DNA from 3 places in the Pseudazoarcus sp. NS34 genome. Region 1 is predicted to be linked to each of the others. Evidence: predicted binding sites of a transcription regulator. Region 1 holds the regulator's gene; each other region holds the start of a gene.
The links. Region 1 encodes HrcA, which represses chaperone genes, less so after heat shock. Its sites were predicted from a motif close to TNTTAGCACTCNNNGNCNNNGAGTGCTAANA; they were not measured.

Region 1 (9,906 bases):
CGGCATCGGCCGCCTTGCCAGCGTCGCCGGCTTCGGCGCCAGCGGCCGCGCCCTGAGCCTGCTGATCGGCGTACATCTTCTCGCCGAGCTTCTGGCTGGCTTCGGCCAGCGCGGCGCTCTTGGCTTCGATCTGGTCCTTGTCGTTGCTCTTGAGCGCTTCCTCGGCTTCGGTGATGGCATTCTCGATGGCCGATTTTTCGGCTTCGTCGAGCTTGTCACCGTGCTCGGCAACGGCCTTCTTCACCGAGTGGATCAGCCCGTCGCACTGGTTGCGGGTCTCGACCAGATCGCGCGTCTTCTTGTCATCCTCGGCGTGCGCGGCGGCGTCCTGCACCATGCGCTCGACTTCCTCGTCCGACAGACCCGAGTTGGCCTGGATCTTGATCTTGTTTTCCTTGCCGGTGGCCTTGTCCTTGGCCGACACGTGCAGGATGCCGTTGGCGTCGATGTCAAAGGTGACTTCGATCTGCGGCATGCCGCGCGGGGACGGCGGGATGTCGGTGAGGTTGAACTGGCCCAGGCTCTTGTTGCCCGCAGCCACTTCGCGCTCGCCCTGCAGCACGTGGATGGTCACCGCGCTCTGGTTGTCGTCGGCGGTCGAGAACACCTGCGAAGCCTTGGTCGGGATCGTGGTGTTCTTCTGGATGAGCTTGGTCATCACGCCACCCAGCGTCTCGATACCCAAGCTGAGCGGGGTGACGTCGAGCAGCAGCACGTCCTTGACTTCACCCTGAAGCACGCCGCCCTGGATGGAGGCGCCGACTGCCACGGCTTCGTCCGGGTTCACGTCACGGCGCGGATCCTTGCCGAAGAACTCCTTCACCTTGTCGATGACCTTGGGCATGCGGGTCTGGCCGCCGACCAGGATCACGTCGTCGATGTCGGTCACTTTCAGGCCGGCGTCTTTCAGCGCGATGCGGCAAGGCTCGATCGAACGGGCGATGAGGTCTTCCACCAGCGCCTCGAACTTGGCGCGCGTGATCTTCACCGCGAGGTGCTTCGGGCCGGAGGCGTCGGCCGTGATGTACGGCAGGTTCACTTCGGTCTGCGTGCCCGAGGACAGCTCGATCTTGGCTTTCTCGGCAGCTTCCTTCAGGCGCTGCAGCGCCAGCACGTCTTTCTTCAGATCGACGCCTTGCTCTTTCTGGAACTCGGTGACGATATAGTCGATGATGCGCTGGTCGAAGTCTTCGCCGCCCAGGAAGGTGTCGCCGTTGGTGGCCAGCACTTCAAACTGGTGCTCGCCGTCGATGTCGGCGATCTCGATGATCGAGATGTCGAAGGTGCCGCCGCCGAGGTCATACACCGCGATCTTGGAGTCACCCGGCTTCTTGTCCATGCCGAACGCCAGCGCGGCCGCGGTCGGCTCGTTGATGATCCGTTTGACTTCCAGACCGGCGATCTTGCCGGCGTCTTTGGTGGCCTGACGCTGGCTGTCGTTGAAGTAGGCCGGCACCGTGATGACGGCTTCGGTCACTTCCTCGCCAAGGTAGTCCTCGGCGGTTTTCTTCATCTTGCGCAGCACTTCGGCTGACACCTGCGGCGGGGCAATCTTCTTGCCGCGCACTTCCACCCATGCGTCGCCATTGTCGGCCTTGCAGATGGTGTAGGGCATCAGGTCGATGTCTTTTTGCACTTCCTTCTCTTCAAAGCGACGGCCGATCAGGCGCTTGACCGCGAAGAGGGTGTTCCTGGCGTTGGTGACGGCCTGACGCTTGGCCGGCGCACCGGTCAGGATCTCGCCGTCTTCGGCGTAGGCGACGACGGACGGCGTGGTGCGTGCGCCTTCGGAGTTCTCGATGACCTTCGGCTTGCCGCCTTCCATCACGGAAACGCAGCTGTTGGTGGTGCCGAGGTCGATGCCAATGATCTTGCCCATGATTTCTTCCTTGTATTTCAAATTCGTTGGTCGCCCCGTGCGACCGTGTCATGGTCAATATGGGGCGGGCTGGCGAGCTTTCAAGCCCGCGTTGCGATGAGGTCTATTTGGCCTTGGCGACCTGCACCAGCGCTGGGCGCAGCACGCGGTCATGCAGCGTGTAGCCCTTTTGCAGCACGGTCACGACGGTGTTGGGTTCGGCGTCGGATTCGATCGCGCCGATGGCCTGATGCTTGTTCGGATCGAACTTGGTGCCGAGCGGGTTTTCTTCGCTGACGGCAGCGCCTTCAAAGGCGGAGTTGAGTTGCTTGAGCGTCAGTTCGACGCCTTCGCGCAGCTTTTCCAGCGTCTGGTTTTCGGTGGCCAATGCCGCTTCGAGGCTGTCGCGCACCGGCAGCATTGCAGAGGCGAACTTCTCGGCGGCAAACTTCGAGGCCTTGGCGATGTCTTCCTGCGCACGGCGACGGATGTTCTCGGACTCGGCTTTGGCGCGCAGCCAGGCGTCGTGGTGCTCGGCGGCCTTTTGCTCGGCAATGCGAATGGTGTCTTCGACGCTGGGGGTGGAATCCGCGTGCGCTTCGTCTTGCTCGGCAGGCACGTCGTCCTCGCGGAGGTTTTCGGGTTCGTTGTGATTCTGGTCCTGCATCGTTGCGACTCCGTTGGTTCATCGACTCCGACGCAACTGGGGGCGTCGAGGTGGATTTCAAGCCCGCATTCATTAAAAATTGCAGTGATTCCGAAGCCGGACCGGCAGACGACCTGTTTGCAGGGGCGGTGTATGCTAGCGCCACATTCGGTATCCGACGTGCATGTCCCGGAATTTCATGAGCGATATCCCTACACGCATCGGCAGATTCGACATCATCGAGCAGGTCGGCAAAGGTGCGACCGCGGTGGTGTACAGGGCAGTCAGCGAAGACCATCCGGAAGGGGTGGCGATCAAGCACGTGCGTTTTCGTGGCGACGGGGAAGGGCAGGCGCGGCGCATCCGGCGCCTGCGCAAGCTGATCAAGGCCGAAGCGAACATCGTGCAGCGCCTGCAGCACCCGAACATCATCCGTATTCACGAAGTCGTCATCGAGGATGACGAGGCGCATGTCGTGATGGAGTATTTCCCCGGTCAGCCGTTGAGCCGCTACTGCCGCTTCGACAAACTGCTGCCGCTGCATCGCGTGATGAGCATTGTTTTCAAGTGCTGCATGGCGCTCGACCATGCCTTCCGTCAGGGCGTAGTGCATCGCGACATCAAACCCGACAACATCCTTGTTGATGAAGACGACAACGTGAAGATCACCGACTTCGGTCTCGCGCTGAACATCAACAAGAAGCTCGACAGCGACTCGACCTTCATTGTCGGCGTGGGCTCGCCGGCCTACATGAGCCCCGAGCAGATCAAGAACTACCCGCTGAACCAGAAGACCGACCTTTATTCGCTGGGTGTCGTGCTGTTCAATCTGCTCACCGGTCGTCTGCCGTTCCGGGCTGGCAATCATGCGCAACTGGTCTACAAGATCCTCAATGCCGAGCCGCCGCCGCCGTCCGGCCTGAATCCGGAGTTGCCGGAGTCGGTGGACAAGGTGGTGTTCAAGGCACTCGAAAAGGATCTGTATTCGCGCTATCGCAACGGGGCGGAGTTTGCGCAGGATCTGTCTGGCATTCGTTATCGCATCGTCGATGAGAACCACCGCAGCATGGACACGCGGCGTTTCGCGGCGCTGCGACGCCTCGCTTTCTTCACCGAGTTTGACGACATCGAGGTGTGGGAGGCGCTGCGCATTTCGTCGTGGCGCATTGTGCCGCCGCATACGGCGATCTTCCGTGAGGGCAACGAGGACGAGCGCTTCGGCGTGCTGGTCGAGGGTGAGGTGGAAATGTCAGTCGAAGGCAAACGCGTCGACACCTTGCTGCACGGCGAGATTTTCGGTGAGCTGGCCTGGATGGATGCGCCGGTGAGTCGGCAGATGTATTCGGTGGTCACGCTGCGCGACTGCACGTATCTGGAAGTCACACCGGCCGCGCTGGCGCTGGCCTCGGAGGAATTGCAGGCGGCATTCCGCAACCGTATCGCTTCGGTTGTTGCACGGCGTTGCGCCGACGGCATGCGTGCGCTGGCGGCCAGGGTGGGCAAGGAAGCCGCGCGGGTCGACCGCACGGCAACCGGTAGTGCAGATCTGCAGCTGGTCGACGACTGATCAGACGCTCAGATCGACCTGGCTGATGGTGCCGACGCTGCCGTTCTCGTTCAGATAGACGCCGCTCTGGCGCATCATCCCCAAGGTCTCGTTGGCACTATTGCGCAAGGCGAAGGGTGTTGCGACGCGCGCCAGTGATAATGCGCCCACGCCCGCTTCAGCCAGCGTCAGCAGGCTGCCCTGACCGTTCTCATCGGCTTGCCACAGGCGCAGCTGACTGAAGGCCGGGTCGGCCTCGTCGATCCAGCCATTGCCGTCGGCATCGAGTGCAGCGAGTTCGGCAAAACCATCGCCGCTCATCGGCCCGAACAGCTCCCGACCATCGTCGATACGGCCGTTGGCGTTGCGGTCAAAGGCCAGAAAGCCGCGGCCCCCAACCGGCACCGGAAGCTCGTCCTGTGTGCCGTCTGCATCGAGATCAAACGCAAAGCGTGCATTCGACAGGCTCGCGCCGCTGCCGGCAAAGTCGAGCATCAACGGGTCTTTCAGGCGACGCGGCGTGCCGCTTTCGACGTCGAGAGCGAAACGCTCGCTGAAGCCGCGCTCCATCTCGAACGCCACCTCGAAACGGATCTCCCGCCCATCTGCCGTTCGCACCACACCGGAGGCAGCGAAGTCCACGCGCTCGTACTCGATGCGCTCTCCGCGCACGCTCAGCGACATGCCCGAGCCGTCGCCGGCCTGCGCGGTCTCGCGCGGCGGGGTATAGGTGCTGGTTGTTGCGGGTTCCAGATCCGACATGCGCAGCACGTCGATGCTGCGACCGAGCATCTTTTCGATCATCGCGCGCAGCAGGCGCAGGCGCGGATCATCCAGCGCGTCTTCTTCTGCGGCGGCCATTCGATCAAGCTCTGTGGCCGCCGGCGCGGCAGGTTCCGCGGGGCGAGGGCCCCAACGTTCGATGCTCACCGAAACGCTCTCGCGCTCGTAGGCGAGATGAGTGGACTGCATCGCGATCTGTGCGCTTTCGATCTTCATGGCTGGCCTGCAAACGGATTGAACCGTGACATTCCAGTTAACGGCACGAAGCAGGTTTTCTTGAGGTCGGCGCTCAACGGGCGGCGCCGAGATCCTTCGCGCGCAGCACTGCCAATTCCTGTTCCTGCGCGCTCGGAGGCGCGATATCCAGCCAGTTGCCGAGGTGCGATTCGGCCACATTGCCGAGTGCGGCAATCCAGTCCGGTCGCTCGTTCAGGCAGGGGATGTAGTGAAATTCGCTGCCGCCTGCCTCGAGAAAGGCCTCGCGGCACTCCATGGCGATTTCCTCAAGCGTCTCCAGGCAGTCGGACACGAAGCCGGGGCAGATCACGTCAGCGCGTTTGAGGCCTTCACGGGCCAGCTTCTGCAGGGTCGGTTCCGTGTAGGGCTGAAGCCACTCGGCCTTGCCGAAGCGCGACTGGAAGGTGATCTGCCAGCGCTCGCGCGGCAGTTCCAGCGCTTCGGCGAGCAGGCGGGCCGTCTTGTGGCACTCGCAGTGATACGGGTCGCCCAGGTCGAGTGAGCGGCGCGGGATGCCGTGAAAGCTCATTACCAGTTTGTCTGGCTGGCCGTTGGCCTGCCAGTGCTCACGCACGCTGGCAGCGAGTGCGGCGATGTAGCCGGGGTGGTCCTGGAAACTGCGCACGATGCGGATTTCGGGCTGGTTGCGCCAGTGGGTGATGCAGCGGGCGACTTCATCCATGACGCTGGCGGTGGTGCTGGCGGCGTACTGCGGATACAGCGGCAGCACGACAATGCGCGTACAGCCTGCGGCGCGCATGCGGTTCATTGCAGCCGGGATGGACGGCTCGCCGTAGCGCATGGCCCAATCAACCACGATCTGGCCGTGGCCGTTGTGCAGCAGTTGTCCGGCGAGCAGCTTGGCCTGCTTCTCGGTATGGAACTTGAGCGGCGAACCTTCATTGGTCCACACCGTGGCGTACTTGGCGGCCGACTTCTTCGGGCGCAAGGTCAGGATGATGCCATTGAGGATCGGCCACCATACGAGGCGTGGGATCTCGACCACACGCGGATCGGACAGAAACTGCTTCAGGTATTTGCGCAGTGCCGGCGCGGTCGGCGCCTCCGGCGTGCCGAGGTTGGCGATCAGGACGCCGGTTTTCGGCACCGTGCCGTGGGTGTAGGCGGGTTCGGTCCAGTAGCGGGCCATGCGATGGAATCCTTGCGGTGCGTGGGAGGCGGGTGAGAGCGTGGCGGCGCTCAGTCGTTGCTGTGCGAGAGGGCGTTCGAGAGCAGGCGGGCGGTGATATCGACGATCGGGATCACGCGGTCGTAGGCCATGCGCGTGGGGCCGATGACGCCGACCGAGCCGACCACCTTGCCGTCGACTTCGTAGCCGGCGGTGATGACGCTGCAGCCGTCGAGCTCTTCCATGCCGGATTCGTTGCCGATGAAGATCTGAACGCCGTTGGCGCGGTTGGACAGGTCGAGCAGCTGGATCAGCCCGGTCTTGCGCTCGAAGAGCTTGAACAGCTCGCGAATGCGGCCCATGTTCGACGACAGGTCTTCGACATCGAGCAGGTTGGTTTCGCCGGACAGCACGTAGCTGTCCGGCGAGTCGGCCAGATCGCCGCTGGCTTCAACGGTGGCGCTCATCAGCTCGGAGATGTCGCTGCGCAGTTGCTGCAGTTCGCCTTGCAGGCGATTGCGCATCTCTTCGAAGGCCTGGCCGGCGTAGTGTGCGGTGAGATAGTTGCCGGCTTCGGTCAGCTCCCCTGGCGTGTAGCTGCGCTTGGTGTGCAGGATGCGGTTCTGCACGTCGCCGGCGGTGGTGACGATGATCAGCAGGATGCGTGCGTCCGAAATGCGCACGAATTCGATCTGGCGGATGCGCACGGTTTCGTGGCGCGGGCTGACCACCACGCCGGCGAAATGTGTGAGGCTGGACAGCAGATGCGAGGCCGAGCTGATCAGGCGTTGCGGCTGATCCGGCAGCAAGTGGCCGCGCAATTCCATGATGCGCGCGCGCTCCATGGGCTGCACCGTGAGCAGCGAGTCAACAAAGAAGCGGTAGCCACGCGAGGTCGGCATGCGGCCGGCCGAGGTGTGCGGGCTGGTGATGAAGCCCATTTCCTCAAGGTCGCTCATGACGTTGCGCACTGTGGCTGGCGACAGCTCGAGCCCGGAGTGTTTGGACAGCGTGCGCGATCCGACCGGTTGGCCTTCCTCGATATAGCGTTCGATCAGCGTCTTGAGCAGGATCTGTGCGCGAGCGTCGAGCGTGGGTTGGGTCATGTCGCCTTCGTGGTGTCGTTCAGCATGCATTATTCAGGACGCAGTAGAGCCCTGTCGAGATCGCCGGGCGCCTCAGCGATTGTGGTTTAATCCGCGCATGAAAAATGCCTTCCGCACGGTCGCGCTCGTCGGCAAGTACCAGGACCCCGGCGTCGAGGATGCGATCCTTGAGCTTGCCACGTTTCTTACCGCACGCGGCCTGTCCGTGTGGATCGAGGAGGGGACGGCCAGTTCCATCGGTAGCCTGTGCCCCGGTTGCGAGGCGCACGACTACGCGGCCATTGGCCGCTCGTGCGACTTGGTGGTGGTGCTCGGCGGCGACGGTACCATGCTGCACGCGGCGCGAACCCTGGGCCACAGCGGTGTGCCGCTGGTCGGTGTCAATCGCGGGCGGCTCGGCTTCCTGACCGACATCAGCCGGGACGAGGCCGTGCGGCATCTGGGCAACATTCTCGAAGGGCGCTACCAGGAAGAGCAGCGTTTCATGCTTGATGCGGCAGTGACGCGCGATGGCACGGTGATGAAACGCATGTCGGCCTTCAACGACGTGGTGTTGAACAAGGGCGAGTCGGGGCGGCTGATCGAGTTCAACGTCAGCGTGGACGGAGAGTACGTCTACACCCAGCGCTCCGACGGCATGATCGTGTCTACCCCGACCGGCTCGACGGCTTATTCGCTGTCGGCCAACGGCCCGATTCTTCATCCCACAGTGCATTGCATCGCCCTGGTGCCGCTTGCGCCGCACGCGCTGACAGCACGGCCGGTGACACTGCCGGATACCTGCCGTATTGAAATCGAACTGCTGGGCCCGCACGACGGCGGGATCTTCTTTGACGGTCACGAGCGCTTCGATGCCTGTCCCGGCGACCGCTTGAGCATCGCGCGGGCGCCCGGCACCATTCGCCTGCTGCACCCCGAGAGTTACAGCTACTTTGCCATGTTGCGCGAGAAGCTCCACTGGAGCGCTGCGCCGAGCACGCCCCCATGCTGAGACGCCTGACCATCCGCGATTTTGTCATTGTCGACCGGCTTGAACTCGAGTTCGAATCGGGCTTCGGCACACTCACCGGCGAGACTGGCGCCGGCAAGTCCATTCTGCTCGACGCGCTGGGTCTCGCGCTCGGCGACCGCGGCGACGGCTCTACGGTGCGCACAGGCCAGGACAAGGCCGATATCGTTGCCGAGTTCGATCTGCCCACGGATAGCCCGTTGATGCAGTGGCTGGCGGACAGCGATCTGCCGACGGACGACGACATGATCCTGCTGCGCCGGGTTGTCGACGCTGGCGGCCGCTCGCGGGGCTGGATCAACGGTGTGCCGGTCACGCTCACGCAATTGCGTGAAGCCGGCGAGTGGCTGGCCGATATTCATGGCCAGCATGCCCATCACGCCTTGCTGCGCGGCGACGCACAGCGCGCGCTGCTCGATTCCCATGCCGGCGCGGGAGCGCTCGCGGCAGAGGTCGCGGAACTGCATCGCGCCTGGCAGCGCATCGCTCGTCAGCGTGAGGCCGCTGACAGCGACGCCGCCGCAACACAGCGTCAGCGCGAACTGCTGGTGTGGCAGATCGAAGAGCTGGAGAAAATCGATTTCCGGCCGGAGGAGTGGGTCGAGCTCAATACTGAGCAGCGCCGCCTCGGTCACGCCGCGGGCCTGATCGAGGGCAGCGCAGAAGCGCTCGGCGCGATTGCAGACGGTGAAGTTTCGATCAGTTCCATGCTCGGCCATGTTGCTGCGCGCATCGAAGGCATGACGGAACTCGACGCCGAACTCGCAGAGGTGCGGGATCTGGTCGCTGGTGCGTTGATCCAGGTCGATGAGGCCGCGCATGGTCTGCGGCGCTATCAGGAAAAGCTCGATCTCGACCCGGCGCGCTTGCACGAGGTCGAAGCGCGCATTGCCGCCATTACCGACATCGCGCGCAAGCATCGCGTGCAGCCTGAGGCGCTGCCCGACGTGCTGGCGGAGTGGAAGCAGGAGCTGACCCAGCTCGAAGAGCGGGCCGATCCGGCCCGTCTGGCCGCAGCCGAGGCTGAGGCGCGTAAAAGCTGGGAGGCTGTGGCCCGCAAGCTGTCGGCACAGCGCAAGCCGACGGCTGAGCGCCTGTCGCGTGAGGTCAGTGAGGCGATGCAGACCATGGCGATGGCCGGCGGCAGTTTCGAGGTGGCCTTGTTGCCGCGCGAGCAGGGCGGATCGCATGGGTTGGAGGACGTTGAATTCCGCGTGGCGGCAAACCCCAATCAGCCTTTGCGGCCGTTGGCCAAAGTCGCGTCGGGCGGCGAATTGTCGCGTATCGGGCTGGCCATCCAGGTCATGACCAGTCGCGACGCGGCCGTGCCGACACTAATCTTCGACGAGGTTGATGTGGGTATTGGCGGCGCGGTTGCCGAGCGCGTCGGGCAGTTGCTGCAGCGTCTTGGGTCGGATCGTCAGGTGCTGTGCGTGACCCACTTGCCGCAGGTGGCGGCTTGCGCCGATTGGCAGTGGAACATCGCCAAGGTGCAGGCGGATGGCGAGGTGTTGAGTGCGGTGACGCCGCTGGATCGAGGTGGGCGTGTGGAAGAGATTGCGCGCATGCTCGGCGGTCTGGAGATCACCGAC
Region 2 (9,906 bases), on a different contig from region 1:
CCTATCTCTGGGCGCCCGAAAAACTCATAGTGATGCTCGAGCAGCGCAGCGACAAGGGGATTTCCGGGGCAGGCTACCAAAAACCAGTTTGCGAGCAACCGATCTGCGTGTGAATTTCGAAATGCGAAGAAGCCAGAGCTTGATAGGTCAGGTAACCACGCGTCTAGTGAGTCGCAGCAAAGCGTGGTGGCATCTGCCCACACTCCGCCATACTTTGTGAGTAACGCAAGCCGAATCAGGTTGGACTTCTTTGTGCGCCCCATCTCTTCAATCGCCCGGATGGGGAGCTCTATGGTGACAAAGTCGCCCACTGTTTCCGCGTCGAGTGTGATCAGCTCCCAGCTTGGGTTGTGTTCGCGCCACGATGCAATGCAAAGGCGCACTAGAGCGGGTGCATTGGCTTCCCCTTGATCCCAGTAAATCCAGATTTTACGTGGGATATCGGGCATCTTTCCACCTCTTTGTAATGTTTGGAGCCCGCCCCGTCCGGTGGGGAGTTGCTGGCAAACAGTGGGCGAAGTCACTAGGAGGGGCGGCACGAGGGAGGCTGTTGTGCGGCACCAGCTTTATGTTGGGCCGCCGATCAGTGTCGATTTTCGCTGCGGCATGTTTTCGGGGCGTACCAACTATGCGGATATAGTATCCTGGGGCTTCTTTGCAAAGGCAACTGTGATGCGCTCAGGGCGACGCCAAGCTTACATTATTGGGTGAGACGATGTCCTTCTGTTCCGAAGCCGCTTCAAATGGGGTTGTGCGGTTAGAGGCGGGGCTCAAGTTATTGGTATGGTGATCGTATGGGATTTTTAAAGTCAGTGCGCCGTCGCTACCGTTCAGCGTACGAGTCGATCCGAGTGAAAGGGCGGACAAAAATTTTCTGTATTGGCTGTAACAAGACCGGTACGACTTCACTTGGACTGGCTTTCCGTGATCACGGTTTCGTTGTTGGTCGGCAGCGTACGGCTGAATGGATTTGCGCACGCCACTACCGCCAAGGTAATTTCGACGCGCTCATATCGTATTGCGAAAGCGCGCAGGTTTTCCAGGATATCCCATTTAGCTTGCCCGGAACCTTCAAGTATTTGGATTTAGCCTATCCCGGGAGCAAGTTCATTTTGACCGTGCGCGACTCCCCAGAGCAGTGGTGCGACTCGGTCGTGCGCTTCCAGTCGAAGATGTTTGGTCAGAACGGGCGGGAGCCGACCGCTGAAGATCTGCGTGGCGCCACTTATTTGTTCCCCGGATGGGCATACGAGCGACACAAAATGTATGGGGTCAATGATGACAATCTGTTCGATCGTAGCACGCTCATTGCCCATTATGAACGGCACAACGCGGATGTCATTGATTATTTTCGTGAGCGTCCGGACGATTTGCTTGTTCTGAACCTTGCCAAAGCTGATGCGTTCGAGTCTTTCATTCGATTTGTTTCTGTCCCCCCTCGGTATAGCTGTTTTCCGTGGGAAAACCGCACTTGAGAGCGCGGAAGCAAGCGAATGGGTCGTGCGGAAGTGTCAACTTGGAAGTGACGGAAGGACTATGAGCGAATCGGATCGCGTGCTGGAAGTGCTCGTTGGCGATGCGGCCTTGTCGCCGCGGCGGACGTCTCCGGTGGTGAGCATTTGCTGTGTCAGCTACAACCATGCCCCGTATATCGCGGATGCGATTGAGGGCTTTCTCGCGCAGCGGACAGAGTTCCCTATTGAAGTTTTGATCTATGATGATGCGTCTAATGACGGCACCGCGAGTATTATTCGGAGCTATGCAGACCGTCATCCCGAGGTTATTTTTCCAATCTTTGCTCAGGTCAATCAGTACAGTTTGGGGGTTCGCACCTATCGCTTCAATCTAGAGCGTGTGCGAGGCGAGTTCGTCGCATTCTGTGACGGCGATGACTACTGGAGTTGCCCTGACAAGCTCGCTAGGCAGGTGGCGCTAGCTCGGGTTAGCGGTTGCGGATTGGTGTTTCACGCTGCCCGTAAGGTGCGCGACGGGGCCGACGATGGGCTGGTTGGAGTCTATGGTCAAGATACTCAGCGTGTGCCAGTCGAGACAGTGATTGCTCGTGATCGAGGAATGATTCCTACCGCTGCGTGCCTGATTTCGCGCCGTGCCGCACAACAGCTTGTCGAATTTATGGCATCTCGAAGCTATCTGGCTATGACGGATGTCTATCTGCAGATTTTTGGCGCGCTGAATGGCGGGGCACTCTACCAAAACGACACCATGTCGGTATATCGCTATCGTGTTCCTGGGTCCTGGAGTGCAAGAGTCAAGCAATCGGATGCGGCAGTCTTCAGTCATGCCAGTGCGCGAGTGCGCTCATTCGAGGAGCTGGACGTTCTGACCGGTCGTCGTTATCGAAGGCCGATCGTTCGCGCCAACAACAAGTGGATCTTCAAAGTTTGGAGGCGCGGTGAGGTGCGTTTTTCTGATCGCATACGACTGTTGCGTAAGCTGCGCTGGCCGTATTGAGCAGTGTCTTTTGCTGACGTGATGCATCACTGACTGGATCATCGAAAACTGCCGATTCTGTCTTGGTGGAGTCGACGCCCTCTCGGATTTAACGAATTGATCGTGCGGCTACTGCGGTGCGAGAAGTGCTGACCTCAGTCGTGCTAGGGCTTAAATGGGTTGCCCAGGGCCGACGAATGGATCGCTCGCGTGGCCACCGGTTCTAATTCTCAATTGACGAAGAGTTGGCTGGATGTCCGACATACGTCAGTCCGGCCGCGGCGTTTGATAACAATACGGAGCCAGCACCAAGTGTCACATCTGCGCCGATATGGAGATTGTCGCGGATAACGGCGCCAAGTCCCACGAACGATCCGTCGCAAATCGTTACGTTCCCCCCCGTCACGGCACTAGACGCAATGAAAACATGGTCTCCGATGTGGTTGTGATGGCCCACATTAGCGCCGGCGCGGATGATGGTGTTGTGTCCAACATGCGTGAACGCCTGGATGGTCACATTCTCGAAGACGAGGCAGTTCTCGCCGACTTCGGCTCCGCTCCAAAGTTTCGCACTGCTTGAGACGTAGCGGGCAAATGTGTACCCCCGGTCACGTGCCTGCTTGAATCTTTCTCGCCTCAAGGCGTTAAGTCTGGCCCCCCCGATTGGAAGTAGCAGTTCAACCCGATCCGGCGGAAGCACCGTGGCAAGGTCTTCAAAGGCGACAATTGGGAGCCCATCGCATTGCTGATCGTTCATGAAGCGGCGGTCCACGGTAAACGCCGAAATGCGACGTCCGGCGTCGTGCTCAAGGCAATGACGGACGAGCTTCGCAAAGGAGCCGGTGCCGAAGACCACGATAGGCAAGGCGGTCATGGGGTCACCGTACGCTCCGCACCGGCGTGTGAACGGATAGCGAGAAGCACTCGATCCACGTCGTCACTGGCCATGGTCGGGAAGATCGGAAGGCATAGAATTTGGTCCGCAGCTTTAGATGCGTGTGGGAGATTTTCGGCGCTGGCTGAGGGCAGTCCGCTGTACATCGGAAAGGTGCTTAGCAGCGGATAGAAGTAGCGTCTGGTGAAAATGTTCGCGGCACGTAGGCGCGAGTGGAGATCATCGCGCGTGAGCGGAAAATGCTCGGTCACCAGAACTGGAAAGTAGCCAGCATTGTTCTCGGCTGCGGTGTTCCAGTCGGGAACTTCAATTCCTCCAATGCCCTTGAGCGCCTCCGCATAACATTTAGCGATGCGACGGCGCGCTCCCAGTGCGGCGTCGATATGCTCTAGCTGCAGCAATCCGAAGGCAGCTGATATTTCGCACATCTTGCCGTTGATGCCGAGAGACGTTACCGATACTTCGTCCTCGATTCCGAAATTTTTAAGGTTGTTCAGGTGTTGGTACATCTTGTCTGAAGCGCAGATGATGGCTCCGCCCTCAAAGGTGCTGAACACCTTAGTGGCGTGAAAGCTAAGGACGCTCATGTCTCCATGGCGTAGTACGCTACCGCCGGCGTCTGTAATGTCGAAAGCGTGAGCTGCATCGTAGATGACCCGAAGGTTGTATCGATCAGCGATCGCTTGGATAGCGGCAGTGTCGCACGGTCTTCCATAGCAATGCACCGGTACGATCGCGGTAGTGCGCGGCGTTATAGCAGCCTCAATGCGCTTCGGGTCGATGTTGAAAGTGTGCGGGTCGATGTCAACGAAAACCGGTTTGATCCCATTCCAGAGCAGAGAGTGCGAAGTGGCTACGAATGAGTAGGGTGTCGTTATGACTTCGCCCGTGACCCGAAGCGCTTGTAAGGCAGTTACGAGCGCCAACGTCCCGTTCGCGAAAAGCGCCAGGCGGCCGATGCCGAGTCGGTCGCAGAGAGCAGCTTCCAGCCCCGCGTGCATGGGGCCGCAATTGGTCAGTGCGCCGCTTTGCCAGATTCGTTCGATGTAGGGGAGGAACTGCTCCAGTGGAGGTAGCAGTGGGCGTGTTACGAAGAGCGGGCGGGGGTCGGAAGTCATGCGCTCACAAAGCCGGAATGATGCGCTCGCCTCCAGCCCTTGAGTAGGTCCGGCGCGCGCGGGTCGAGTTGCGAGATTACTTGAGTTTTGATTGCTGCGGTATAAGCGAGGGGGTAGAAGGCATGCTTAGAACTTGAGCCGCTTATAAAGCGCGCTCTTGCGCAGTCTTCGCTTGAGCGAGGACTTGCGGTCATAGAGGAAAATGCCGGTCCGCAGACGCCAGCCGGGCTCGCCGCTACTGACCGAGAAATAATGGGATATGAAGCTCTCTCGTCCCCGTTCGTGCAATTTGTGGCAAACGCGGATCAGGTCCTGCAGGCGTTCGTGCTGAGGAGTGCGCCCTGGATGCAAGGTAATCCGGCCTGTATCGATGAGGTTGAAGCGCAATGTCTCGCCGTCCTGCTGGATCAGGATGTTGCCGCCGGATAGGTCGCGGAAGTACACGCCCCGGTCATGCATGTTGCACACAAAGCGGGCGAGTGCTGCGAACAGGAGTTCGGGCGCGATATCCAGAGCGGGCTTGCCACGTTTGATCGAGGCGAAGGCAAGGCTGACCGGGATGGAGCTTTCGACGTGCTCACAGATGTAACTGTTGCCGGTAAGACTTTGCAGTGGCCGCTGCTCAAACCAAGCCACGGGTGGTGCGGCGCGGATTCCGCGCCGCTGCAGTTCGATCGTGCCGTTCCAGCTGCGTAGCGCCTTGGACGGCTTGAGGCGGTCGAGCAGTTTCTTATGCAGATGATGCTTTACTGGCTGTTTGAGAACCAGTTTTCGTTCAGGCGAGCGGGGGTCCGGTACGCTCCAGATCACGTTGCGCGCAAAGCGCATTGCGCCCTGTTGGCGTCCGGCTGGAGGATGCGTTCGGGTGGGGTGCAGCGCTTCGATCAGGTGCTCAGCGTCGCTTGTGGAGTCGGCAAGCACCATGCCGTGCCACGCCGCATCACGCACATAGTGCAAGACCCTTGAGTCGTGTCGGTGGATGCGCACGTTTGGCAATGGAGCAGCCGAGGCGAGTATTGACACGTGGCGCGTTGCTGGCCAAGCAAGGTAGACCAGCTTTTCAGAGATCAGTGAAGGAGGGCGTAGCTGGGGTTCTCCGTCACGCGTGAGGGCACTTGCTGCGTCGAGGTCGTCAGCTGAGTACAGGTCGCAAGCCGCGGCGGCGAGGCCATTCGTTGTCCATGCTACGTGGATCAGCTTTTCCGAGTTGCGGAAGGCATGGACTTCGAGGCCGTCACTATTGCTCAAGCGGCCTTCATAGTGACAGCCGGGAATGGTGCGCGAGAACGTTGCAAAGGCTGCAAGAGCGGGCCGTGCCCGGAAGGCGTCAGGTTGGCCGTCGACGCTGGCGTAGTGCGTGATGCGTTCGAGCTTCGGGTACGCAAACTCTCCGTCATCTACCAGCCCCTCGCGATGGCATACCAACGGCCCCCACCAGGCGGCTTCGAGTGCGCCCGAGGCGGCGCACAGCACCATGTAGCGCGACAGGTAATCAGCCTGCTTTTGTTCGCTGTCGGGCAAGAAGCGTTCGATGCGCGGCAGGGTCCAGAACGCGGCGGGCGACATCAGGCGCGGCACGCCGAAGTCCGCGCCGATACGCTGCAGCAGGCGGGCCTTGCGGATCAGGTTGAAACGTATCAGCGGGGCGAGCGTGTGGCCGAGGATCTTGTGATCCCAGCGCTCGGGCTCGGTGCAGCGCTCGGAGAACAGGTTGTCGGTGTGGATGTCGGGTAGCAGCTTGCGGTCGCGCAGCAGGCGCAGCAGCCCGACGTTCCAGACCGGTTCGAAATCGGTCACGCTTGGGCCAGCCAGCGTGATGCCGCGCTTGCGCGTTTCCTCGTGGGCGACCTGCCAGGTCGCGAGGAAGCCTTCCAGCGAATAGCCGGCCCAGCGTCTGCGGTTGACCGTCGAGCAGGCTTCGAGCATCCCGATGCGAGAACCGAAGCGCTCCAGCGTTTCGGAAACGAAATTTCGCCATGCTTCGGCAGCGTCCGCCGCCGGCATGGCCCGCGCGGCCTCGGCAGGCTGCACCAGATGCAGCATTACATCGAAATCGGCGGCGATCAGCGCTTCGAGAAAGCGCGCGACGTAGTTGTCGCCATCTCCGTAGGTGAAGTCCAGCCGCACGCGGCGGATGCCGGCTTCACGCAGGATGCGGATGACGGCCTCATCGGTAGCCGGGTCGGCGTTGGTAGCGACGCCGACACCGGCGAAACCGTCTGGCACGCGATGTCCGGTCGGCGGCAGATGCCCCTTGCGCATGAAGAAGCGACCGCGCAGCAGGGCCGATAGGTTGGCCAGCAGAAAGTGTTTGAGCGTGGGTTTCACTTGAGGCGGCCGATCGGTGGCTTGTGGCTGGGGTCGAGAATGACGTTGCGGTCGAGCCATTCACGCTCTTCGGGCAAGCCTTCCATGCGGTTGAGGTTGCGCTTACGCCAGAACATGCTGAGTGGACGCCGATGCACGCGCAGGTCTGAGATGTCGATCAGGCCGAGTTCGCCGCTGGGCATCATCACGATGTTTCCTAGATGCAGCGAGCGGAAATAAATGCCCAGATCGTGCAGCCGGCGCACGAACAGATTGAGCGCGATGCGCAGATAAGCGCGATCGATGGCTTCCATCGGCTTCTGCAGCAGCTCGCGCAGCGTCTCGCCGGGCAGCGGGTGGTAATGCACGGCATCGCGAGCGATCTCGCCGATGCGATAAATTTCGATCACCTGGGGGCAGGGAATGTCCCGCCGTTGCAGCGCCCCCGAATTGTCGGCAAAGCGCTGCGCATAAGGGTTCCATGCGGCCGAGGAGAGCAGGCGCTTCCGACGGAAGAGCTTGATGTACGTGCCATCGGGCTGCAGCAGGACTTTTTCGCCGTGGCCGTCTTTTTCCACGGACACTGCGCCGCAGCGCAATTCCATCCATGCGTCTTGAGAGATATGTTTCAAGCTATTTTTCGAAGAGGTGTCGAAGCAGCGAGCAGTCTACCGTCTCGCGCGAACGGATGTGTGTCCGCAGAGGACGGGAACCTGACGGGGTCTTAGCACTCCTAAGTATCGAGTGCTAAAATGCCCCGCACAGGAGGTTGGACAAACATGACTCACGCCTTGTCTTTTCCCGTTCCGGCTGCCGCTGGCAGCATCGACCAGTACATTCAGTCGGTCAATCGCATTCCGCTGCTGAGCGAGCAGGAAGAGCGCGCGCTGGCGACCCGGTTGCGTGATGAGGGTGATGTGGATGCGGCGCGTCAGCTGGTGATGTCGCACCTGCGGCTGGTGGTGTCGATTGCGCGTGGCTATCTCGGTTACGGCCTGCCGCACGCGGATTTGATTCAGGAGGGCAGCATTGGCCTGATGAAGGCCGTCAAGCGCTTCGATCCAACGCGCGGCGTGCGGCTGGTGTCGTTTGCGATCCACTGGATCAAGGCCGAGATACACGAGTACATCATTCGCAACTGGCGTCTGGTCAAGATCGCGACGACCAAGGCGCAGCGCAAGCTGTTCTTCAACCTGCGCAGCATGAAGGCCGACAGCAATACCTTGAGCCGTGACGATGTGGATGCCATGGCGGCAAAGCTCGGCGTCAAGCCCGAGGAGGTGGTCGAGATGGAAACCCGTCTGACCGGGCGCGACATGCCGCTGGAGGGCTCCGGGGACGAAGATGATGCCTTTGCCCCGATCGCCTATTTGCCCGATCCGCATGCCGAGCCTTCCGAAGTGCTCGAGCAGGCCGAACAGGCACGCTTGTGCGACGAGGGCCTGCACGATGCGCTCGGCAGTCTGGATGAGCGCAGCCGCGACATCGTGCGCCGTCGCTGGCTGGTCGAGGACGGCGGCGCCACGCTGCATGAACTGGCCGCCGAGTACGGCGTTTCGGCCGAGCGTATCCGCCAGATCGAAGCCAAGGCCATGCAGAAGATGCGCGGTCTGATCGCGGCCTGACAGACCGTACGGACCTCCGCCCGCGCGCGACGGAGGTCCGTGTTAACATCCGGCGCACGATGAAATCCCTCAACGCGCCCAAGGCGCGCTCCGAATCTCCCCCGAACGCATCCTCCCTCAGGATCTACCTGCGGCTGCTTGGCTACGTGAAGCCCTTCATTGGGTGGTTCGCGCTGAGCTTGTTTGGTTTCCTGATCTTCGCTTCGTCGCAGCCCATGATGGCGGCGGTGCTGAAGTTCTTCGTGGACGGCCTGATGGACCCGGATGCCGCGGTGATGCCCGGCATTCCGCTGTTCTCCGGCATGCAGTTCCTGCATGCCGTGCCGCTGTTCCTGGTATTCATCGCGCTGTGGCAGGGCGTCGGTTCCTTTCTTGGTAGCTACTACATCGCGCGGGTCTCGCTGGGGCTGGTCGATTCATTGCGTCGTACGCTGTTCGACAACCTGCTGCGCTTGCCCAACGGGTATTTCGACCAGCACAACTCCGGCCACCTGATCTCGCGCATCACCTACAACGTGACGATGGTCACCGGTGCAGCCACCGACGCCATCAAGACGGTTGTTCGTGAAGGGCTGTCGGTGATTTTTCTGTTCGGCTTCCTGCTCTGGATGAACTGGAAGCTGACCCTTGTGATGGTGGCCATCCTGCCGCTGATCGGCGTCATGGTGACCAGCGCCAGCCGCAAGTTCCGCAAGCAGAGCCGCAAGATTCAGGAAGCCATGGGTGACGTTACGCATGTCGCCTCCGAAACGATTCAGGGCTACCGCGTGGTGCGCAGCTTCGGTGGCGAGGACTATGAGTCCGCGCGTTTCCGCGATGCCAGTGCCGACAACATGAAGAAGCAGCTGAAGATGGTGAAGCTCGGCGCCACCTTCACCCCTTCTTTGCAGTTCGTGACCTATAGCGCGATGGCGGTGCTGCTGTTTCTCGTGCTGCTGCTGCGCGGCGACTCATCGGCTGGCGATCTGGTCGCTTACATCACCGCGGCCGGCCTGCTGCCAAAGCCGATCCGTCAGCTGTCGGAAGTCAGCGCCACGATCCAGAAAGGGTTGGCCGGCGCCGAGAGTATCTTCGAGCAGCTCGACGAGCCGGTGGAGCCCGATACCGGCACGGTCGAGCGCGAGCGCGTCGAGGGTCGCGTCGAGGTACGCAAGCTGAGTTTCCGCTATCCAGGCCACGATACGCAGGTGCTCGACGATGTCAGCTTCACCATCGAGCCGGGCCAGATGGTCGCACTGGTCGGGCGTTCGGGCAGTGGCAAGACCACGCTGGCGAGCCTCATCCCGCGCTTCTATCACCACGATCAGGGCGAGATTCTGCTCGATGGCGTGGATGTGGAGGACTACACCTTGCAGAATCTGCGCCGTCACATCGCGCTGGTAACGCAACACGTCACCCTGTTCAACGACACCGTGACCAACAACATCGCTTACGGTGATCTCGATGACGAGCCGCGTGAAGCGGTCGAGCATGCCGCCGAAATGGCCTATGCGCGTGAATTCATCGACCG
Region 3 (9,906 bases), on a different contig from region 1:
GAACAGCGGGCCGACCTGGATGCCCTGCAGCGTGAAGGCACCGATCAGCACCGCCGTGGTGCTGTCACCCGGAATGCCCAGCGACAGCAGCGGCACCAGCGCGCCGCCGGTCAGACCGTTGTTGGACGATTCCGAGGCCACCACGCCGGGCGGGTGGCCGGTGCCGAATTTCTCGGTGTCGCGGGAGAAGTTCTTGGCCTGCGAATAGGCCAGCACCGAGGCGGCGCTGCCGCCCACGCCGGGCAGCATGCCGATGAAGGTGCCGATGGATGCGGAACGGAACAGGTTGGTGCCCTGACCCTTGAATACGCGCCACTGGAAGCGCTTGCCTGCCGCGAGCTTGACGCGTTCGGCGTGTTCGTCGCGCACGCCCTTTTGCGCTTCCTCGAAGATCACCGAGAGGCCGAACAGGCCGATCAGCAGCGGCAGCAGCGAGAAGCCGTTCTCCAGCCACGGCGACAGGGCCTCGGGGATGATGCGCAACTCGCCGTTGCCGCCGGCGCTCATGTTGTACACGCCGAACAGGCTCACATAGATACCCAGCACGCCGGAGAAGATGCCGACCAGCAGCGACTTGCTCAGCGAGGCGATGACCGTGAGCGCGAACAGGATGATCAGGAATTTCTCGACGTAGGAGAACTTGATGGCCCAGTCGGCCAGCGTCGGGGCAAACCAGAACAGCACGGCGGCACTGAATAGACCGCCGAACAGCGATGCGGCGATGCCGATCTTGAGCGCCTTTTCGGGCTCGCCGTTGAGCGTCATCGGATAGCCGTCGAAGGTCGTGGTGATCGACGAGGGCGTGCCGGGAATGTTGATCAGGATGGCCGGCACCAGACCGCCGGAAATGCCGCCCACGTACAGCCCGAGCAGCAGCGCCAGGCCGTGGTTGAGGTCCAGCGCGTAGGTCATCGGCAGGCACACGGCCACGGCCATGGTGGCGGTCATGCCCGGAATCGCGCCGAACAGGATGCCGATGATCGTGCCCAGCCCCACCAGCAGGAAGTAGGTGACGTCGAGCGAAGAGAGAATTGCGTCCATGACGGGTGTCCTCGCGCTTAGGGCAGCGTGATGCGGAAAAGGTGGGCGAACACGAGCCACACCAGCGTTGGTGTGATCAGCGCATTGAGTGCCATCAGCAGGGTCTTGCGGCGCGTGTTGTCATGCACGAACAGCCACGACAGCGCGAAACCGTACACATAGGAAGTCAGCAGAAAGCCAACGCCGACGTTGGGGTAGATCGATCCAACGGGCTCCATCGCGGCGAAATACACGGGCGTCAGCGCCAGGCAGCCGAACAGCCGGCGCCTGTCGATCTGCCAGCCGCGCATGCGCTCCCCCAGCGGGCTTTCGCGCCATTGCGCCAGCCAGCGTCGGCTGTGGGTCGCCACAATGGCCAGAGCCAGGGCGGCGAGCGTCCATTCGATGATGTTCGGGAACAGCAGATGCGACCGGTCGAAGTCGATCTGAACCTTCAGCAGGTCTGCGATGTTTTCCATTGCTTCGTCCGTCTCGGGGCGTGCGCGGATTGCGGTGCCGACCGGGCTGGCCGGCACCGCATGGTGCTTACTTGATCTTGTCGATCAGCGTTTTGGTTTCGTCAGACTTCTTCTTCAGATAGGCCTGCGCCTCGTCGGCCGGCATGAAGTTGGGAATGAAGAAGGATTTCTTCAGCGTCGCCTGGATCTCCGGAGAGGCATAGATCTCGGCCAGCGCCTTGTCCAGCTCGGCGACGGCCTTCGGATCGATGTCCTTGTTGTAAATCAGGAAGAACTCCTTGTCGAAGGCCCAGTCCTGCTTGCCGTCGAGCGTCACCGAAGAGGCCGGCGTGGCGTACTTGAGCAGTTGCTCGCGCGAAGTCTGGCCCATGCCTTCGGGGTTGGCTTGCTGCAGGGTCTTGTCGCGCGCCGTGATCCACACAAAGCGCATGGCCTTCTGGTCGTCGGCCGGCAGGCGGGTGTACTGCTCGTTGCCCTGCACCGAACCGTTGATGACGTCGGCGTTGCCGTCGAACAGCAGCTGGTTCTTGTCCGACTGCGAGCCGGTGTTGACCGCCACGACGTTGCCTTCCTTGCCCGGGAAACGCACGCTCACGGCGTTCTTGATGGCCGTGAAGCCCAGCGCCGACACGCCGCCCGGCTGAATGGCGACGCGCACGCGCTGGTCCTTGCCCGCTGCCTGGATGACGTCGTCGATGGTCTGATACGGCGACTTGGCCGGCACCAGGAAGGCATCACCCGGGTTGATCGCAACGGTAGGCCCGATGCGGTACTTCTCGAAGATGTCGAAGAAGCCGCGTACGCCGTAGTGGAAACCGGCGTAGGACTGATCGTGGAACAGCATGATGGTGCTGGCGTCCGCACCACTCTTGTCGATGGCCTGGAAGGCGGCCGTGGGGCCGACCGCGTCGACCTTGGCGTTGATGCCAAGCTTCTTGGACAGGGCCTCGGCCACGATGGCCGAGACCTGATAGGTGTCGCCCCCGGTGGAGGTCGAGCCGATGACGACGCGTACGTTGTTGGGCAGGGCACTGTCGGCCGCAAAGGCCGGTGCCGTGACGCCTGCGGCGAAGGCGGATGCCGCAAGACTCATTGCGATGGTCAGCTTTTTCATTGTTTGAAGTCTCCTCGTGATGCGTTGCTGCGCAAGTTGGCGGTAGGGAAGACGCCGCCGCTTCTTCGGGCGGGAGAGGCGTGACTGCTTTGGTCGCGCTTGCTCCCGTTCCTGAAAATCGCTTGATGCGTGTTCAGTAGCCGCCGGCCGTGGCGACCGCGCCGGGCATGCCCTCGCGCATGGCGCCGAGCACCTGCTGCGAGCCGGCCGCCATCAGGCGCGCGTCCGAGCCGATGGTGACGAACTGGTAGCCCTTCTCGATGCGCTTGAGCGCGGCGGCTGGCGCGCCGTTGTGGATGCCGGCGATCTTGCCGTGGGCCTTGGCGCGCGACAGGATGTAGTCGAAGGCCTCGGCGGCTTTCGGGTCGACGTCGTCGAAGGTGGGCGTGCAGCCCAGCGCCAGCGACAGGTCGGCCGGGCCGATGTAGATGGCTTCGAGCCCCTCGACCGAGAGGATGTCGTCGAGGTTGTCCAGTGCTTGCGCCGTTTCGATCATGGCGAAGGCCACCACCGTGTCGTTGGCGTGCTGCAGGTAATCCGCGCCGCCGTAGAGCAAGCCACGCACCGGGCCGAAGCTGCGTCTGCCGCGCGGCGCGTAGTTGGTCCAGGCCACCAGGTTCTCGGCGTCCTGGCGGGTATTCACCATCGGGCAGATCAGGCCGTAGGCGCCGGCATCGAGCGCCTTCATCAGAATGCCCGGCTCCAGCCAGGGCACGCGCACCACCGGCACGGTCGAGGTGGTCGAAATGGCCTGCAGCATGCCGACCATCGACTGATAGTCGATCAGGCCGTGCTGCAGGTCGATGGTCAGCGAATCCCAGCCCTGGTGGGCCATGGTTTCGGCCGAGAAGCCGTTCGGGATGGCCAGCCAGCCATTCACGGCGGCGCCGCCGGCCTTCCAGATGCTTCGCAGTTTGTTCTCGCGCATGATTCGGTGTCTCCGGGTTGCAGCGTTCGGGGTGGGGGTCAGCGCACCAGGCAGGGGCGCTTGTTGTTGAAGGTCCAGCCGGGGATCAGGAACTGCATCGCGACCGCGTCGTCGCGGGCGCCCAGGCCCATGTTGCGGTAGGCCTGATGCGCCTTTTCCAGTTCATCCAGGTCGATCTCGATGCCCAGGCCGGGCTGCTCCGGCACGCGCACCAGACCGTTCTCGATCTTCAGCGGCGCCTTGGTCAGGCGCTGGCCGTCCTGCCAGATCCAGTGCGTGTCGATGGCGGTGACCTTGCCGGGCGCGGCGGCCGCGACGTGCGTGAACATCGCCAGCGAGATGTCGAAGTGGTTGTTCGAGTGCGAGCCCCAGGTCAGGCCGAACATCTGGCACAGCTGGGCCACCCGCACCGAGCCCTGCATGGTCCAGAAGTGCGGGTCGGCGAGCGGGATGTCGACCGACTGCAGCTGGATCGAGTGGGCCATCTGGCGCCAGTCGGTGGCGACCATGTTGGTAGCGGTGGGCAGGCCGGTGGCGCGGCGGAATTCGGCCATCACCTCGCGGCCCGAGAAGCCTTCCTCGGCGCCGCAGGGGTCTTCGGCGTAAGCCATCACGCCATGCAGGTCGCGGCACAGACGCACGGCGTCTTTCAGCAGCCAGCCGCCGTTGGGGTCGAGCGTGACGCGCGCCTCGGGGAAGCGTGCGTGCAGCGCGCGGATGGCCTCAACCTCCGCCTCACCGGCCAGCACGCCGCCCTTGAGCTTGAAATCGTTGAAGCCGTAGCGCTCGTGCGCGGCCTCGGCCAGGCGCACCACGCTCTCGGGAGTGAGCGCTTCTTCGTTGCGCAGGCGGAACCAGGCGTTGTCGGCGTTCGCTTCCGAGCGGTAGTCCAGCGTGGTCTTGTTGCGGTCGCCGATGAAGAACAGATAACCGAGCATCTCCACCGCGTCGCGCTGCTGGCCTTCGCCGAGCAGGGCCGCCACCGGCACGTTCATGAACTGGCCGAGCAGGTCGAGCAGGGCGGATTCGACCGCCGTCACGGCGTGAATGGTGGTGCGCAGGTCGAAGGTCTGCAGGCCGCGGCCACCGGCGTCGCGGTCGGCAAACGCCGTGCGCATGGCGTTGAGCACGGCGTTGTAGTCCCCCAGCGTCTTGCCGACGATGAGCGGACGCGCGTCTTCGATGGTCTTGCGGATGGCTTCGCCGCCGGGCACTTCGCCCAGGCCGGTGTTGCCGGCGCTGTCGGTGAGCAGCACGACGTTGCGCGTGAACCACGGGCCGTGCGCGCCGCTCAGGTTGAGCAGCATGCTGTCCTGCCCGGCGACCGGGATGACGCGCAGCTCGGTGATGCTCGGTGTGCCGGAGATTCGAGTGTTCATGGGCGATGTCTGAAAAGTGGGTACGACGCGGACAGGCAGCAGGGCGCCGTCACGCGCAGGCGGGAGACGGAGTGGCGACGCAGGCAGGGAATGCAGGCCGGCTGGCAGGGCGGGGCGCGTGCGACGCGGCCGCCCACGCATGGCGTGTGCAGAGGTGATGCATGGCTGTCTCCTGGTGTTCTGGCGTCGGGCCCGTTGCCGGGTATGACGCTCTCTTGTAAGGAGCAATCCTCGGATCAGATCAATTCAAGAGCAAATCAACTGATGACTGGAAGAATTCAAGTATTGAATTGATGGCCGGCTTCAGCGGCCGATGAACTGCGGCAGGACGAGCGTCTTGAAGATGCCGAGAATGGGGTTCTCGTTGTCCGTGCGCCAGGAACAGACCGTTTCCACCGGGCGGGCCGGCACGGTTTTCAGGCGGCGCAGCACGGTGCCCTCGAACTGCAGCCGCGTGGCGGCTTCCGGGATGACCGCGGCGCCGACGCCGGAGCGCACCAGGGCCAGCATGGTATGGATCTGGGCGACATATTCGATGATGTCGGGCACCACGCCCTGCCGGTCGAACAGACTCTTCAGCAGGTTGTAGAAGTATTGCGCCTCGTAGGGCGAGTACATCAGGAACGCCCGGCCGCTGAGGTCGGCCGGCACCGGCTGCTCCGGCCAGTTGGCCGCTTCCCGCTCGGGAATGGCGAGCACCAGCCCGTCGCGCGCCAGCGCCACCGTATCGAGTTCGCCGTGTTCCGCATGCGGGCGCAGCAGCCCGACATCGAGCTGGCCGGCGTCGAGCGCGTCGAGCTGGCTGCGGCTGACCAGTTCCTTGAGGGTCAGCGAGATACCCGGCGAGAGCTCACGCAGATGGCGCACCACCTGCGGCAGCAGGCTGTAGCCGGAGGCGGCCGTGAAGCCGATGGACAGCGTTCCCAGCTCGCCCTTGGCGACGCGGCGGGCTGTCGCGGCAGCCTCTTCGGCCATGCGCAGGATGCGTGCCGCGTCGGGCAGAAAGGCCCGGCCCGCGGCGGTGAGCCGCACGTTGCGGCTGGTACGTTCCAGCAACTGCGTGCCGACGTGATGTTCCAGCAGCCGGATCTGGCGACTCAGTGGCGGCTGCGTCATGTTCAGGCGCTCGGCCGCACGGCTGAAATGCAGCTCTTCGGCGACGGCGACGAAGCAGCGCAGCTGACTGATCTCGAACATGGGCGACCGCCTTGCGGTTTGGGCGCCCCATTGTTGGAGCGATTCGGCGTGCATGCAACCGCAGCGTCTCAGATAGCCGGCGTGAGGAGCTTGCCGGTCTCGAAGAAGGCCTTCAGGTTGGCCAGCACCAGGTCTTCCATGGCGGTGCGTGTCTCGACCGTGCCGCTGCCCACGTGCGGCAGCAGCACAACGTTGTCGAGCGTGAGCAGCGCCTCGGGTACTTGTGGCTCATCGGCAAAAACGTCCAGACCGGCGCCGGCGATGTTGCCTTCCGTCAGCGCGTCGACCAGAGCGGGCTGATCCACCACGCTGCCGCGCGCGACGTTGATCAGAAAGCCGTCCGGGCCGAGTGCCTGCAGCACCTCGCGTGAGATGAGGTGGTGCGTCGATGCGCCACCGGCCACCGTCACGATCAGAAAGTCCGCCCACTGCGCCAGTGCCGCAAGCGAGGGCTCGAAGGCATGCGGCGCATCCGCGACCGGCTTGCGGTTGTGATAGCGCACTTCCATGTCGAAGCCGGTCGAGCGCTTCGCAATCGCGCGGCCGATCTGTCCCAGACCGACGATGCCCAGCCGTTTGCCGCTGACACGGCGGGTCATCGGGTACTTCTCGTCGAGCCAGCGCCCATCCCGCACGAAGCGGTCGGCCGCCGACAGGCGGCGCGCCACATCCAGCACCAGCCCGAAGGCCAGGTCGGCAACGCAGTCGGTCAGCACGCCGAAGGTGCCGCTGACGGCGATGCCGCGCTGGCGGGCTGCCGCCAGGTCGATCCTGTCGAGCCCCACGCCGCGGCAGGAAATCACCTTGAGCGCCGGCAGCGCCGCGATCAGCTCGGTCGAAGCGCCGACCGGCGCGGAGGTTGCCACGCCGGCGAAGCGTGCGCCGTGCTCGCGCAGGTAGCCGGCGGGGTCGGTTTCCTGCCACAGCGGGTGGATGTGGAAGTGGGTATTCAGGTCCGCATCAAGCTTTGGCGAGAGCGGACCGGTCTGCAGTACGTGTGGGGTCATCGGGTTCAGTCGCTAGTGGTCTGTGAGGCCGGAGTCTCGATGAAGGCGGGCTGCGAAATGCAATCCGTGACAGGCCAGACGCGCAGAAGCATACGGCCACATGCGCGGGCTGAAAATTTCATTTGGTCCGCGACTTGAATTCGCAACACCTCGTCCCTATTATTAGCACTCGCTGGTGATGAGTGCTAACAGTCGCCAGCCGCCGGATTTCCGGTGTTTCGATTTCTGAGCGGGCCATGTGGCCCGCGTTGCTTGAACCCGTACAGGAGTAGAACGATGAAAATCCGTCCCTTGCATGACCGTGTGATCGTCAAGCGCCTCGAAGCCGAGCGCAAGACCGCCAGCGGCATCGTGATTCCCGATTCCGCCGGTGAGAAGCCGGACCAGGGCGAGGTCGTTGCCGTCGGTAACGGCAAGATCCTGGAAGACGGCAGCGTGCGTGCCATGGCCGTGAAGGCTGGCGACAAGGTGCTGTTCGGCAAGTACGCCGGCCAGACCGTGAAGGTCGATGGCGACGAGCTGCTCGTCATGCGCGAGGAAGACATCATGGGCGTGGTCGAGGGCTAAGCCTCTCTCGCGTCCTGTTACTCAAACGAATTCAAGGAGTTAGTTCACATGGCAGCTAAAGAAGTCAAATTTGGTGATTCCGCGCGCGATCGTATGGTCGCCGGCGTCAACATCCTCGCCAACGCCGTCAAGGTCACCCTCGGCCCGAAAGGCCGCAACGTCGTGCTCGAGCGCAGCTACGGCGCGCCGACCGTCACCAAGGACGGTGTTTCGGTCGCCAAGGAAATCGAACTGAAGGACAAGTTCGAGAACATGGGCGCGCAGATGGTCAAGGAAGTTGCTTCCAAGACCTCCGACATCGCCGGTGACGGCACCACCACCGCCACCGTGCTGGCCCAGTCGATCGTGCGCGAAGGCATGAAGTACGTTGCCGCCGGCATGAACCCGATGGACCTCAAGCGCGGCATCGACAAGGCCGTGATCGCCACCTGCGAAGCGCTGGCCAAGCTGTCCAAGCCGTGCTCCACGGCCAAGGAAATCGCCCAGGTCGGTTCCATTTCCGCCAACTCCGACAGCGACATCGGCCAGATCATTGCCGATGCCATGGAAAAGGTCGGCAAGGAAGGCGTCATCACCGTTGAAGACGGCAAGTCGCTGAACAACGAACTCGACGTCGTTGAAGGCATGCAGTTCGACCGTGGCTACCTGAGCCCGTACTTCATCAACAATCCGGACCGCCAGATGGTTGTTCTGGAAAACCCGTTCGTGCTGCTGTTCGACAAGAAGATCTCGAACATCCGTGATCTGCTGCCGGTACTCGAGCAGGTTGCCAAGGCCGGCCGTCCGCTGCTGATCATCGCCGAAGACGTCGAAGGCGAAGCGCTGGCCACCCTGGTGGTGAACAACATTCGCGGCATCCTCAAGACCTGCGCCGTCAAGGCTCCGGGCTTCGGCGACCGTCGCAAGGCCATGCTGGAAGACATCGCCATCCTGACCGGTGGCCAGGTCATCGCCGAAGAAGTCGGCCTGACGCTGGAAAACGCCACGCTGGAGCAACTCGGCCAGGCTGCGCGTATCGAAGTCGCCAAGGACAACACCACCATCATCGACGGCGCTGGTTCGGGTGACGGCATTGAAGGCCGCGTCAAGCAGATCCGTGCCCAGATCGAGGAAGCCACCTCGGACTACGACCGCGAGAAGCTGCAGGAACGCGTCGCCAAGCTGGCTGGCGGTGTGGCCGTGATCAAGGTGGGTGCGGCTACCGAAATGGAAATGAAAGAGAAGAAGGCTCGCGTCGAAGACGCCCTGCACGCTACCCGCGCTGCAGTGGAAGAAGGCATTGTCCCGGGCGGCGGCGTTTCGCTGCTGCGCGCACGCTCCATGCTGGGCGAGCTCAAGGGTGCCAACCACGATCAGGACGCTGGCATCAAGATCGTGCTGCGCGCACTCGAGCAGCCGCTGCGCGAGATCGTTGCCAACGCCGGTGACGAGCCCTCCGTGGTCGTCAATGCCGTCGTCAATGGCACGGGCAACTTCGGCTACAACGCTGCTACCGGCGAGTACGGCGACATGGTCGAGATGGGCGTGCTGGACCCGACCAAGGTCGAGCGCACCGCGCTGCAGAACGCGGCTTCCGTCGCGGCTCTGATGCTCACCACCGATTGCATGATCGGTGAGATCGCCGAAGACAAGCCCGCCATGCCGGATATGGGTGGCATGGGTGGCATGGGTGGTATGGGCGGCATGATGTAATTTGCCCTGCATTCGCAGTGCCCGAAAAGCCCCGCGCAAGCGGGGCTTTTCTTTTGTGTCGCGCATGTGCAATGGGCGTGCCGGCATGCTCGACTGTTGCCGTGCAATCGGTGAAGATGCTCGCCTGACTGCACCGAGAGGGTTCCATGCGCATCCTGCTTGCCGAAGACGACCACGTCATTGCCGACGGCCTGTCCCGCACCCTGGGGCGCGGCGGTTACGCCGTCGATCACGTTGCGAACGGACTGGACGCCGACACCGCGCTGGCCTCGCAATCGTATGACCTGCTGATCCTCGATCTGGGGCTGCCCAAACTGCCCGGCCTCGATGTGCTCAAACGCCTGCGGGCGCGCAAGTCGGCCACGCCGGTGCTGATCCTCACCGCGCAGGATGGCGTGGATGACCGCGTTGCCGGGCTCGATGCCGGTGCCGACGACTACCTCACCAAACCCTTTGCCCTGCCCGAGCTCGAAGCGCGCGTGCGCGCGCTGACGCGGCGCGGCACCGGCCAGCCGCGGCGCAT

Region 2: a site for HrcA is predicted at 7,494-7,524, ahead of rpoH (RNA polymerase sigma factor RpoH). Genes of this name have one in related genera too.
Region 3: a site for HrcA is predicted at 7,285-7,315, ahead of groES (co-chaperone GroES). Genes of this name have one in related genera too.

The regions. Positions count from the first base shown of each region.
Region 1 is NZ_BAAKIZ010000002.1:31,656-41,561, forward strand. Features, by position in the region: gene dnaK (molecular chaperone DnaK) at 1-1,879, opposite strand, end outside; gene grpE (nucleotide exchange factor GrpE) at 1,983-2,525, opposite strand; gene AC6H0N_RS06490 (serine/threonine-protein kinase) at 2,704-4,071, shown strand; gene AC6H0N_RS06495 (SPM autocatalytic domain-containing protein) at 4,072-5,049, opposite strand; gene hemH (ferrochelatase) at 5,123-6,220, opposite strand; gene hrcA (heat-inducible transcriptional repressor HrcA) at 6,271-7,305, opposite strand; gene AC6H0N_RS06510 (NAD(+) kinase) at 7,403-8,296, shown strand; gene recN (DNA repair protein RecN) at 8,290-9,906, shown strand, end outside.
Region 2 is NZ_BAAKIZ010000001.1:426,745-436,650, reverse strand. Features, by position in the region: gene AC6H0N_RS02160 (capsular polysaccharide synthesis protein) at 1-449, opposite strand, end outside; gene AC6H0N_RS02155 (sulfotransferase) at 813-1,475, shown strand; gene AC6H0N_RS02150 (glycosyltransferase family 2 protein) at 1,537-2,472, shown strand; gene AC6H0N_RS02145 (acetyltransferase) at 2,675-3,325, opposite strand; gene AC6H0N_RS02140 (DegT/DnrJ/EryC1/StrS family aminotransferase) at 3,322-4,464, opposite strand; gene AC6H0N_RS02135 (lipopolysaccharide kinase InaA family protein) at 4,591-6,792, opposite strand; gene AC6H0N_RS02130 (lipopolysaccharide kinase InaA family protein) at 6,789-7,355, opposite strand; gene rpoH (RNA polymerase sigma factor RpoH) at 7,551-8,396, shown strand; gene msbA (lipid A export permease/ATP-binding protein MsbA) at 8,456-9,906, shown strand, end outside.
Region 3 is NZ_BAAKIZ010000003.1:578,196-588,101, reverse strand. Features, by position in the region: gene AC6H0N_RS12860 (tripartite tricarboxylate transporter permease) at 1-1,041, opposite strand, end outside; gene AC6H0N_RS12855 (tripartite tricarboxylate transporter TctB family protein) at 1,059-1,499, opposite strand; gene AC6H0N_RS12850 (type 2 periplasmic-binding domain-containing protein) at 1,567-2,613, opposite strand; gene AC6H0N_RS12845 (HpcH/HpaI aldolase family protein) at 2,747-3,541, opposite strand; gene gudD (glucarate dehydratase) at 3,580-4,920, opposite strand; gene AC6H0N_RS12835 (LysR family transcriptional regulator) at 5,224-6,117, opposite strand; gene AC6H0N_RS12830 (2-hydroxyacid dehydrogenase) at 6,186-7,124, opposite strand; gene groES (co-chaperone GroES) at 7,401-7,691, shown strand; gene groL (chaperonin GroEL) at 7,740-9,383, shown strand; gene AC6H0N_RS12815 (response regulator transcription factor) at 9,530-9,906, shown strand, end outside.